DNA from 3 places in the Paenibacillus allorhizosphaerae genome. Region 2 is predicted to be linked to each of the others. Evidence: predicted binding sites of a transcription regulator. Region 2 holds the regulator's gene; each other region holds the start of a gene.
The links. The regulator LexA, encoded in region 2, represses DNA repair genes until DNA is damaged. The targets are predictions, from matches to a motif close to CGAACATATGTTCG.

Region 1: the regulator LexA is predicted to act here: its motif matches at 2,123-2,136, upstream of recA (recombinase RecA).
Region 3: the regulator LexA is predicted to act here: its motif matches at 1,955-1,968, upstream of ACFQI7_RS26855 (SPL family radical SAM protein).

The regions. Positions count from the first base shown of each region.
Region 1 covers NZ_JBHSRV010000001.1:927,998-932,229, reverse strand. The annotation lists gene rimO (30S ribosomal protein S12 methylthiotransferase RimO) at 1-37, shown strand, start outside; gene pgsA (CDP-diacylglycerol--glycerol-3-phosphate 3-phosphatidyltransferase) at 34-621, shown strand; gene ACFQI7_RS03965 (competence/damage-inducible protein A) at 782-2,029, shown strand; gene recA (recombinase RecA) at 2,211-3,266, shown strand; gene ACFQI7_RS03955 (RecX family transcriptional regulator) at 3,695-4,232, shown strand, end outside.
Region 2 covers NZ_JBHSRV010000002.1:885,729-889,960, forward strand. The annotation lists gene glnA (type I glutamate--ammonia ligase) at 1-1,266, shown strand, start outside; gene lexA (transcriptional repressor LexA) at 1,440-2,060, opposite strand; gene ACFQI7_RS12800 (LysM peptidoglycan-binding domain-containing protein) at 2,208-2,591, shown strand; gene ACFQI7_RS12805 (DUF896 domain-containing protein) at 2,739-2,933, shown strand; gene ACFQI7_RS12810 (hypothetical protein) at 3,041-3,550, shown strand; gene ACFQI7_RS12815 (HAD family hydrolase) at 3,598-4,232, shown strand, end outside.
Region 3 covers NZ_JBHSRV010000009.1:122,848-127,079, forward strand. The annotation lists gene ACFQI7_RS26845 (DeoR/GlpR family DNA-binding transcription regulator) at 1-278, opposite strand, end outside; gene ACFQI7_RS26850 (MgtC/SapB family protein) at 403-1,104, opposite strand; gene ACFQI7_RS26855 (SPL family radical SAM protein) at 1,991-2,977, shown strand; gene ACFQI7_RS26860 (SDR family NAD(P)-dependent oxidoreductase) at 3,106-3,888, shown strand; gene ACFQI7_RS26865 (class I SAM-dependent methyltransferase) at 4,050-4,232, opposite strand, start outside.

The DNA.
Region 1 (4,232 bases), on a different contig from region 2:
GTTTGAGTTTGACTTATCCGGGGAGGTTGTCGCATGAATCTGGCCAACCGGATCACTTTGGCGAGAATTTTTTTAGTTCCGATTATTATGTTTTTCCTGCTCGTCAATGTGAAAACGCCCCATATCCGGATCGAGCAGTTCACGATTACCTATAATCAAATCATCGCAGCGTTAATTTTTATCGTAGCCGCCAGCACGGACAGTTTGGACGGCTACATTGCAAGGAAACGAAAGCTTGTTACGAACCTGGGCAAGCTGCTCGATCCTCTCGCCGATAAGCTGCTGGTATCGGCCGTGCTCGTTTCTCTCGTGGAAATGGGCAAGCTTGGCGCTTGGGTTGCGATTGTGATCATTAGCCGGGAGTTCGCCGTTACAGGCCTGCGGCAGATCGCGCTGCTTGAAGGAAGAGTGATGGCGGCCAGCAAATGGGGGAAATGGAAAACGGCCGTTCAGATTACAGCGATTATCGCGCTGTTGCTGAACAACTTTCCGTTTGAATTCGTTCATTTCCGGTTTGATCTTTTTGCGAGCTGGGTGGCGGCGATCATTACGATGTACTCCGGTTTCGATTATTTTATGAAAAACAAGGACGTCATTAACTGGAATGAGCAAAAACAATAGGTTTCCCGCCTATTGTTTTTGTTTTCATATGCAGGATGTTCAGGTTCTTTACGCGAAATCGCCGTAAAGAACGGTATTTTGAGAATATCAAGAAAAGCTATATTTAAGACACGTTGAAGGACTCCTATAAAAGCTTTTCTAACCCGAAGGAGGATGCTGAATGAGAGCGGAAATCATAGCGGTGGGCACCGAGCTCTTGATGGGCCAGATCGTCAATACGAATGCTCAATACTTATCGCGAGGGCTGGCTGACATCGGTGTCGGCGTTTATTTTCAAACCGTCGTCGGTGACAACGCTCAGCGGATCAAGGAATCGCTGCGCATCGCCAAAGATCGGGCGGACGTCATTATTTGTACCGGCGGGCTCGGTCCGACACAGGACGATTTGACTAAGGACGTACTAGCTGAAACGGTCTGCCAGCGTCTTGTCATGCACGGTCCCTCGATGGATAAAATCGAGCACATGTTCCAAAAGCGCGGCGTACCCATGGTAGAAAGCAATGCGCGCCAAGCGCTCATGCTGGAGCATAGCGAGCCGCTTGCCAATGATACCGGTCTTGCGGTAGGCGTCGCGTTGACCCATGAAGGCACACATTACATTTTGCTGCCTGGGCCGCCGAAGGAAATGAAGCCGATGTTCGACCGCTACGCCAAGCCGTGGATCGCGGCTCAGATGGGGAGCGTGCAGCCGCTGTATTCCGTGATGCTGAAGTTCGCAGGCATCGGCGAGTCGCAGCTGGAGCATGAGCTCATCGATTTGATCGAAGCGCAGAGCGATACGACGATCGCTCCGTATGCCAAGGAGGGAGAAGTGGCGATCCGGCTGACCACTCGTGCCGCTTCCATGCTGGAAGCACAAGCGAAGCTGAAGCCGCTGGAGGAGGAAATCCGCAGCCGGGTAGGCCAATACATATACGCTGCCGAGGACATTGCGTTGGAAGAAGCGGTACTGCGGCTGCTCACCGAGCAGGGCCGTACGCTGGCTGTGGCGGAGAGCTGCACGGGCGGGCTGCTCAGCGACCTGCTTACGAACGTTCCTGGGAGCTCGGCGGCCTTCGCGGGCGGGATTATATGTTACACGAATCGACTGAAGCACGAACTGCTGAATGTGCCGATGGAACAGCTCGAAGGCTCGGGCGCGCCGGGAGCCGTCAGCGAGGAAACGGCCAAACGGCTAGCGGAACAGATCCTTTCGGTGACCGGGTCGGATTACGGGGTATCCGTCACGGGGGTAGCCGGTCCCGGCGAATCGGAGGGAAAGCCGGTCGGTTTGGTGTACGTCGGAGTGGCCAGCCGCGACGGTGAGACGACGGTGAAGCAGCTGCAGCAGTTCGGGAACCGGGAAACGATCAAGCTGCGGTCCGCGAAGAGCGCACTCTATCAGCTATGGAAACGGATGAATTCATAGCTTGCGAATCGGTAGAAAATGCAATATAATAGCAATAACGGAAGCACCGTAACAAGTCAGCCATTTGTTACGGTTTTTCTTTTGCCACAGACGCGAATGTATGTTCGAAAAAAAGCTTGGCAACGGAAGCAAAAGCAGTTATGATAGAACTATCGAATACGAGAAAAGGGAAGTGAGTCTCTTGGCAGATCGCAAAGCGGCCTTGGAAGCGGCTCTTCGCCAAATTGAGAAGCAATTTGGCAAAGGCTCTATAATGAAACTGGGTGAATCCACCCACATGCAGGTAGAAACGATCCCCAGCGGTTCGCTGGCACTGGACATTGCGCTTGGCATCGGCGGTTTTCCGCGCGGAAGAATCATTGAAGTATACGGTCCGGAATCGTCCGGTAAAACAACGGTTGCGCTGCATGCAATCGCGGAAGTGCAGAAGTCGGGCGGTACCGCCGCTTTCATCGATGCGGAACATGCGCTTGACCCGCTGTATGCAAGCAAGCTCGGCATCAACATCGACGAGCTGCTGCTGTCGCAGCCGGATACGGGCGAGCAGGCGCTCGAGATCGCGGAAGCGCTCGTTCGCAGCGGCGCTGTAGATATCATCGTCATCGACTCCGTGGCGGCGCTCGTGCCGAGGGCGGAGATTGAAGGCGAGATGGGCGATTCCCACGTCGGTCTGCAGGCGCGTTTGATGTCGCAGGCGCTTCGTAAGCTTTCCGGCGCAATCAATAAGTCGAAAGTCATCGCCATCTTTATTAACCAGCTTCGCGAGAAAGTAGGCGTAATGTTCGGGAATCCGGAGACGACGCCGGGCGGCCGCGCACTTAAGTTTTACTCGTCCGTTCGTCTGGACGTGCGACGGGTTGAAACGATCAAGCAAGGCAACGATATGATCGGTAACCGGACCCGGATCAAAGTCGTGAAGAACAAAGTAGCTCCTCCGTTCAAACAAGCGGACATCGATATTATGTACGGCGAAGGCATATCCAAGGAAGGCAGTATCGTCGATATCGCGACCGAGATGGATATTATTCAGAAGAGCGGCGCTTGGTATTCATTCAATAACGACCGCCTCGGTCAAGGCCGGGAAAACGCGAAGCAGTTCTTGAAAGAAAACCCGCAGCTGGCAGATATTATCGAGAAGAAAATTCGCGAAAACAGCAATTTGATCGTAGCGATTGGCCCGAATACGGATGACGATGAAGAAGAGGAGCAGGACTTGCTTGCATCTTCGTTTGAATAAGATTCAAGAACTCGCAAGCGGTAAAGTTTCTGCCGTTTGACAGCAGATATCGTTACATGGAAAGAAGATTACATGGGGAGGCACCTTTACGCGAACGTTAAAGGTGCCTTTGTTATGATTGCAGACGGTCGTATATATGTTGGCCTCAAAGGAGCTACGGCTTGCACTGAAGCGTTGCACGCACGCGCATATAATATGCCTGTCCATATGAACGATGCCGGTGAGAAGTTTTTCTTAAAGGATCAGAATGTATGCATGATCAGCGAAGCAAGAACGGTTCGGATCTTTCAAGAAAAGTTTCATCAGAAAGCAGGAATACCAATAATAAAACAGGAATGTCAAGAAAGCATCATCATAAGACACGAACGTGTCTTCTTCGGGAACGCTTCGACCGGAAGCTTGCCACATTTCGGGAAGGAGAACAGACGATGTCCGGCGAGAATCACAATCAAACGGGATTGATAACAAAAGTAGAGCGGCAAAAACGGTCGCCGCACCGCTATAATATATTTGTTGATGAGAACTTCTCATTTTCAGTGCACGAGGATATTTTGATCAAATACAGGCTCATGAAAGGGGAGCAGTTGGAGGAAGCGGGCCTCCGGCAAATATTGCACGCGGAAGAGGCAAACAGAGCGTACTTGGACGCAATCCGGCTGTTATCAAACCGGCTTCGCTCGGAGCACGAAATGCGGGCGAGACTAAAACAAAAAGGATACGATCCGGACATCGTCGGGAAGACGATGGAGAGGCTGCAAAACGAAAAATATTTGGATGATGAGCTGTTCGCCGAGCAGTTGACGAGGCAGCGGCTGGAGTCGCAAAAGAAGGGGCGGTACTTCATTCGCCAGGAGCTTCAGCAAAAAGGGATCAAAAAGGATACGATCCATGGAGCAATGGAACTTGTGGACGAAGAGACGGAGTTCCGTATGGCATTCGGATTGGCGGAAAAAAGATATGCGAGCG
Region 2 (4,232 bases):
TTGCAATTCACCGATTTGCTCGGAACGATCAAGAACGTAGAAATTCCCGTCAGCCAGCTGGAGAAGGCGCTTGATAACAAAATGATGTTCGACGGCTCTTCGATCGAGGGGTATGTCCGCATTGAGGAATCCGATATGTACTTATACCCCGACTTGGATACTTGGGTAGTGTTTCCGTGGGTGACGGAAGATCGGGTAGCCCGCTTGATTTGCGACATTTATTTGCCTGATGGAAGACCGTTCCCTGGCGACCCGCGCGGGATATTGAAAACCGCGCTGAAGGAAGCCGAGGAAATGGGCTTTACGGCGATGAACGTCGGTCCGGAACCGGAGTTTTTCTTGTTTAAAACCGACGAGAAGGGCAATCCGACGATGGAGTTGAACGATCAGGGCGGATATTTCGACCTCGCTCCGACTGACCTCGGGGAAAACTGCCGGAGGGAAATCGTACTGACGCTGGAAGAAATGGGCTTTGAAATCGAAGCGTCCCACCACGAAGTGGCGCCGGGACAGCACGAGATCGATTTTAAGTATGAGAGCGCCGTAAAAGCGGCGGACCAGATCCAGACGTTCAAACTCGTCGTCAAGACGATTGCCAGACAGCACGGTCTGCATGCCTCTTTCATGCCGAAGCCGCTCTTTGGCGTAAACGGTTCGGGGATGCACTGCCACCAGTCTCTGTTCAGCGGCAAGGAGAACGCGTTCTACGATGAGAACGACAAGCTCGGTCTCAGTGCGACAGCCCGTTATTATATGGCCGGTATTTTGAAGCATGCGCGTGCGTTTGCTGCGATTACGAATCCGACGGTCAATTCTTACAAACGTCTTGTGCCGGGCTACGAAGCGCCTTGCTATGTCGCATGGTCGGCTAGCAACCGCAGTCCGATGATCCGGATTCCGGCGTCGAGAGGACTCAGCACACGCGTAGAAGTGCGAAATCCGGACCCTGCGGCCAACCCGTACCTGGCGCTGGCGGTCATGCTGAAAGCCGGACTGGACGGCATCAAGAACAAGACGCAGCTGCCGCCTCCGACGGATCGCAACATTTACGTGATGACCGAAGAGGAGCGGGAAGAGCAAGGCATCCCGAGCCTGCCGGTCGATTTGAAACAAGCGCTCGACGAGCTGCTTCGCGACGACGTAATCTGCGATGCGCTTGGCGAACACGCGCTCGCTCATTTCTACGAGCTGAAGGAAATCGAGTGGGACATCTACCGCACGCAGGTGCATGCCTGGGAGCGGGAGCAATACTTGACGCTGTATTAAACATCGTTTCTATGAGAAACGTCCGTTCGGGGAAAACGCAAATTCCCGGAACGGACGTTTTTTCATTGTTTCCGCGTTTCCTCGCATCCGCCCAGATCACCCGCCAGCTGCCAGGTAAAGAAAAAATCCCTATTGCCTCCGCTGAAACATAGCGTTTGCAAAAGGGATTGATTTTAATGGATGTTGCGGAATACGCCGATTACTTTGCCGAGGATCGTCACATGCTTGAGACGGATCGGTTCCATCGTCGGGTTCTCGGGTTGAAGGCGAATATGGTCGCGCTCCTTGTAGAACGTCTTTACCGTCGCCTCGTCCTCTTCGGTCATCGCTACGACAATTTCCCCGTTATCCGCGGTTTGCTGCTGCCGCACAATCACATAATCTCCGTTATGGATTCCTGCTTCAATCATACTTTCACCGATTACGCTGAGCATAAAAACGTTATGATCACCAACATAATGCGCCGGCAGCGGGAAATAGTCTTCGATGTTCTCTGTCGCCGTAATCGGCGTACCGGCGGTTACCCGTCCGATGAGCGGCACTCTCGCCACGGAAACGGCGAACGCTCCGTCGCCCTCGCTGCCGTCGAGAATTTCGATCGCTCTCGGCTTGGTCGGGTCGCGGCGAATGAGCCCCTTTTTCTCCAGGCGCTCCAGATGCCCGTGAACGGTCGAACTGGAAGCCAGTCCGACGGCTTCGCCGATTTCTCTTACGGATGGAGGGTATCCTTTGTCTCTAACCTCGTTCTTGATGAAATCCAGGATCGCCTGCTGACGATTGGAAATCTTGCTCATTCGAATCACTCCATTTTTGGTAATCATTACTTAGAAGTATAGCACAGAACCGGAGTTCGTACAAACATAAGTTCGAAAAATCATGTTGACACAAACATTTGTTCGTGTTATCTTAATACCAGAACAAATGTTTGGGGGATGAGATTCATGGTTCAGAATGTACAAGTACTCAATCGTTATAATCGCAGCAATACTCAATACGCTCCGCAACGCGCGGGTTTATATAGGAAGAACAGGGGGCGAACGCTCCGACGCTTCGTGATTATCGGCTTGCTGATGCTTGCGCTATTATCCGTGAGTGGGCTGGCTTCAGCCTTCTTGGGCAACGAAGATGCCTACGCCTCGACGGCATCCGCCAAACGTGCGACCGTCTACGTCGAGCAAGGGGATACGCTGTGGAGCATTGCTCAAGATCATGCAGCCAAAGGGGAAGACGTTCGGGATTACGTGTACAGCATTAAGAAGTTGAACGGATTGAACAATACGAAATTGCAAGTCGGACAGAAACTTATTCTTCCGCCGGGCAAATAGTCCCGCCGCTGCTGATGTTTACCCTTTGGCCGCTCTCTTGACAACCGCTTCCCATAATGTCAAAGTATTAATGATATAGGTCCCGTATTTCGATTACTGGTGGCCATGCGTATGCATAATGTTTTGACAGAAGTCGGGAGGAACGTCATGAAGGAATCGGAACACGATGAAACCGTGAGAAGAATTAACGAATTGGCCCGGAAAGCGAAAGCCGAGGGGTTGACCGATGATGAGCTGGAGGAGCGGAATGCGCTTCGCAAAAAGTACATTGATTCCTTTAAATCTTCCTTACGCTCACACTTGGAAAATATAAAATTCGTTGACGGTGATGAAACGAAATAAAGTCGAAGCTAGTGTGGAACGATGCGGGGACTGATGCCGCCGCAATAGCACGATTGTTCGATTCATCCGTACGGTATACTGTAAATGAATGCATAAGGGGTTAAACTATGTCGCGCAAGTGGGAACGAATGGTCCAAAAGAACACAAAGACGGTTAACAAAAGTAGGAAGAAGAGCGGGCAACCGAGGATTTCGGAGATGCAGTCCGACGGCTCCGTTACTTTTAAAGGGCGAAGCTGGTTTTTGCCAATGCTATTGATGGCTACGGGAGTATTTTGTTTAATTTCTTTCCGCGGCCTGGCAGGGCAGGGGAATTTATACTGGATTACGGGAGCGAGCTATATTTTTCTCGCGGTGCTTATTTATTGGGTGCGGCGGCCTTTCATTAAGATTGGGAAGAATGCTCTTACCTCGCGTCGTTTTGGCGGAGACCGGACAGTAGAAGCGTCTCAGATTAACGAAATAACGATCGGTAAAGACGCCGTAGTCGTACAAATCAAGCCCAAGGGAAACCGTTGGGTATTTACCCGTGTGTACAACCGGTTCCAGATGGACGAGCTGAACGGGAAGATGAAGGAATTTGCCGCTAAAAATAACGTTACTTTAAAAGAAGAATAGTACTTAATTTGGACTGAATGGACAATTTCGGGGGAGAAGAGATCAGGATGACGATTAAAGCGGTACTGTTCGATTTGGATGATACATTATTGTGGGACGAGCGGAGCGTCAAAGAAGCTTTCCGGGCGACATGTCAGGAAGCTGCCAAACGTTATACGCTCGATCCTGATGCTTTGGAAGATGCTGTTCGGCGGGAAGCGAGAGCGCTGTATGAATCTTATGAAACATTTCCTTTTACGAAAATGATCGGGATTAATCCTTTTGAAGGGCTGTGGGCGAATTTCACGGAAGGCAAGCAGGAGCAGTTCCGTAAGCTGCAAGCGCTGGCTCCCGGCTACCGCCAACAGTCTTGGACCCGCGGATTGAAAGCGCTTGGTGTCGACGATGAACAGCTTGGAAGTCGTTTGGCCGAGATGTTTCCCGCCGAACGCCGCAATCGTCCGATCGTGTATGAGGAAACGTTCGAGGTGCTGGATCAATTGAAAGGGAAGTACAAGCTGCTGCTGCTTACGAACGGTTCGCCTGACCTTCAGAAGGAAAAGTTGGCCGGCGTGCCACAGCTTGAGCCTTATTTCGATCACATTGTAATTTCCGGTGAATTCGGAGAGGGTAAGCCTGCTGCGTCGATATTCGAACATGCAATGAGTCTGCTAGGGATCGGGCCAGAAGAAGGTGTTATGAT
Region 3 (4,232 bases), on a different contig from region 2:
CCGTCTTCCACCAGGCTGGCAGCCATTTTACCAATACGCATCTTCTGCTCGAGCTTGACATTGGTTCTTTCATTAAAGGAAGGTTCATTATGGGTTAAACGCTCCACAATCACCCCGCCGTGCGTACGTTTAAGCAAGCCCTCCTGCTCTACTTCAGACAAGTCCCTGCGGATGGTCGCTTCATGAACACCGAATTCTTGGGCTAGCGCTCCAACCGAAGCGGACTGATACTGCCTAACGTACTCTACGATTCTCAACTTTCTCTCCGCAGCTAGCAAGACACTCACTCCTCCACATCAAAGCGATAGCAACCAAAATGTTTGTGCATTTATGCTCATTGATGCTTGTTTATGCGCTTTTAGATTACCGCGCTATCATGTCAGTGTCAATGGAAAATACATCCTATTGCTTCATCGCATATTGTCCTGTGGAGAGTTCTTGAATCTGCGCGGAGGATTCGATCCAAAGGACATTGGAAAGCGTCGCGACTTTCTCCAAAGCGTCCGCGAGCTTCCGGGGCTGGTGGGAGCGGATCGTGATCTTCAATTCCAACACCGCCGTTTCGGCGCTATATACCCATACCTCGTCCGACGGCTTCATTTGTATATTTTTTATTTGGAAACCGAGTTCCTCTAATGTGCTTGCAATTTGGCCAAGCGTACCGGGCTTATCGGGGATTTTAATCATAAGTTCATGATTGCGTCTTTTGCGCATGATCACTTTTTCCCACTTGTTCAAGGCAAACAAGCTGATCAATACAAGCAGGGTTGTCAACAAAGCGGGATAGAAGAAACCGGCGCCAATGGATAAGCCGATCGCAGCAACCACCCACACCGAGGCTGCCGTCGTCAGCCCCGAAACCGTCGATCCGGTGCGAAGAATCGCCCCTGCTCCAAGAAAACCGATTCCGCTGATGACCTGGGCCGCAAGCCGTGCCGGGTCGACGCGTACATTCGGTTCATGAACGAACGCCTCGAATCCGTATATGGACAGAAGCATAATGGAAGTAGAACCCAAGCATACTAATATATGCGTACGAAAGCCGGCTGCGTGGTTGTGCCACTCACGCTCCAAGCCGATCAATCCTCCCAGCAACGCGGACATAAGCAAACGCAGCGTCAAATCCCAGTCGCCAATGTGCCACACACTCTCAACCAAACTTTCCACTCTCCCTGTGAATCATTCGTTGATTCGTTCAAACATTCTTTGCAATTGCTTGAAAAAGATGGATACCATTACATTTATATTCGTTTTTGCGCGGTTTATTGTTCATTTCAGCATACTAACATATTCATATGAACATTTCAACGCATTGTTGCGGTTTGAATTGTTTTTATCCCCTTTTTAACTCAACAAATCAGCCTCGTTAAACACAGTCCTCCTGCATAAAAATCTAGGAAATTCGCCTCTTCTTCCGTCACAAAGGGTGTAATGGGTCCTATATAATCGTGTTCATTTACGAAATAAAATAAACTTATATGAACATTTAGTACGTATCCTGATGCAAGCCAGGACACGAACCCCAACATGACCTCGCTTGACCGCACCACAAAACTTGTGCGTCTGGCGAACGCCGCTTCTACTATGTGTAACTTTTGAGTCTCGCAAACTATTGCGGTAACTAGACGCGCATGCAAAAAAAACAGGCGCTGCCGGCTGCCTGCTTCATAATATAGTTCATCGGTCGCACTATTTTTGGAGTTAAGCAAACCGCCCCAATTGTTTTGGCTTTTGTTGAGCACATTGGTTTTTCGCCTGTTCCTGCTGCCTTAAATTAACGCAGCGCGCCGCTCGCTCTGTTATGAAGCCATTGCGTCAATCGTAAATTGCCTACAAGCAATAAAAATAGTACCGGATACGAATCCTTTGCGCGCCTTCATAACCGTACGGCGTAAGAGATAGAATCGCGTTGAAACAATTACCATTTGTAAGAACAAATGTTCCGCCTTATAATAGAACATATATTCGCATACCGGGAGGGTTCGATGTTATGAATAAAACGCAATTCGAACCGATTCAAGCCAAACATATGCTCAATTCCGTCAAAGCGCCGTCCATGCCTTTCGATTGGTCCATTAATCCGTATCGCGGCTGCCAGCACGGATGCAGCTTTTGTTATGCCCGTTCTACGCATGCCTTTTTGGGTCAAAACACGGACGATACGTTCCAGCATCATATTTTCTATAAAGCAAACGCCAAGCTAGCGCTGGAAAAACAAATCATCAAGATGCTGCGCTCGAAGGACGGCAGACGCAAGCTCGGCCGGGTCGCGATCGGCACGGCAACGGACCCGTATCAGCCTGTGGAGAAGCGTGCGAACCTTACGCGCCAATGTCTCGAAGTGCTGGCAAGCTATGGAATCCCGGTCAGCATTACGACGCGGTCTCCGCTCATCTTGAAGGACGTCGATCTCCTTCAAGCCATGAAGGGAAGCTCCGTCAATATAAGCATCAATACGTTGAACGCCAAAATATTGCGGGATTTCGAGCCGATGACGCCGTCTCCCCATTCCCGGTTCGATACGATTGCTCGACTGACCGACCGGGGAATCGAAACCGGGGTATTCATGGCGCCCATATTGCCTTATATCACCGACAACGAACAAGATTTGGAGGCTGTCATTGACAAGGCTTCCCGCTCCGGAGCGAATTTTGTGATGGGCTCCGTTTTGCGACTGAGCACCTCGGAAGTAAAGAGCTGGTTTTTCGCGACGCTGCAGCAGCATTATCCTCATCTGGCCAAGCGGTATGCCGCGATATATCAAGGTTCGGGTTATGCTTCGTCCCTATATCGAGACACGATTCGCGCCAAATTAAACGTGCTGCTGGAACGATACAAGCTAGCTTCCTATGAACCGTACAAACGGGTAACGCCTATCTCGTCTACCTCTTCATGCGAGGAAATGCCGGTGCAATTATCTTTTTCATTTGAGGGCGATCTGTCCGCACCGAACACGATGGATTCCCCAACCCCATAGCATTTGACGGATCGTTCCTTGCGCTGTTATCATGAAGTCGAACATCATGGCATTCCATCTTCCGAAGGCTTTCTTTTAGAACAGCCTTTTTTTGTTTTCATGCGAATCGGACAAAGGAGGAATTTACGGTGGAGCTTGGATTAACGGGAAAAGTGGCTTTGATTACGGGAGGCAGCAAAGGCATTGGGCTGGGAACCGCCTTGACGCTGGCGAAAGAAGGGGCGTCCATAGCAATCTGCGCGCGAAGTGAGGAGCATTTGCAGAAGGCGGCTTCTATCATTATGGAGCAGACCGGTGCCCGGGTACTCCCTCTGCAGGCGGATGTGACGTCTCCGGACGATTGCGAGCGGATTGCAGCTTCAACCGCAGCGCATTTCGGCAGGCTGGATATTGTAATCAACAATGCAGGAACCTCCGCAGCCGGACCGTTCCAGAACGTCACCGATAACATGTGGTCGGACGATCTGGATTTGAAGCTGCACGGAGCGATTCGCGTTTCCCGCGCCGCGCTGCCCTACCTTCGTCAAGCCGGCGGAGGAGCCATCGTCAATATCGTGACCTCCGCGGCAAAGACGCCCCCGGCTTCTTCGCTGCCGACCAGCGTGAGCCGGGCCGCCGGATTGGCGCTGACGAAAGCGATGAGCCGGGATCTCGCTGCCGATCAAATACGCGTCAACGCCGTATGCATCGGTACGATTCGAAGCGATCAAATCGAGCGAAAATGGAAGCAGGACGCGCCGGAGCTATCCTGGCAACAATACGCGAGCCTTCCGCGTCATCAAATCCCGCTCGGGCGCATCGGGGACACGGAAGAGGCGGCCAACGTCATTGCGTTTCTCGCTTCGCCGGCCGCTTCCTATGTAACGGGAACGGCGGTCAACGTCGACGGCGGCAAAGGCGCCGCCCTGTGACGAGGCGAACTCCTGTTATGAACGGAACGGCCATGTGCAGTTGGTGCCGTCTCCGTTCATTCACGGTATCACCCGGTACCGGGCAATACGGATACGGCTCGGCTGTCTGCGAACTTAATTTCCCGCCTTGTATGTCGGGCCTATAAACATGCAACCGTTGCCTACGGCCGCGTGAATCGGAAAATGTACGAGCTTTCATATGCCGACATCAATTCATCGCTAAGCGTTCGAAAATATTTTTCCTGTGCAGAGATGGCAATGAAATCCGTTGGGATTCTGCGCTTGATTTCCACTTGGAACCCCTCGTTCATAAAAGCCGAAGCAATATCGTCAAGGGAATGAAT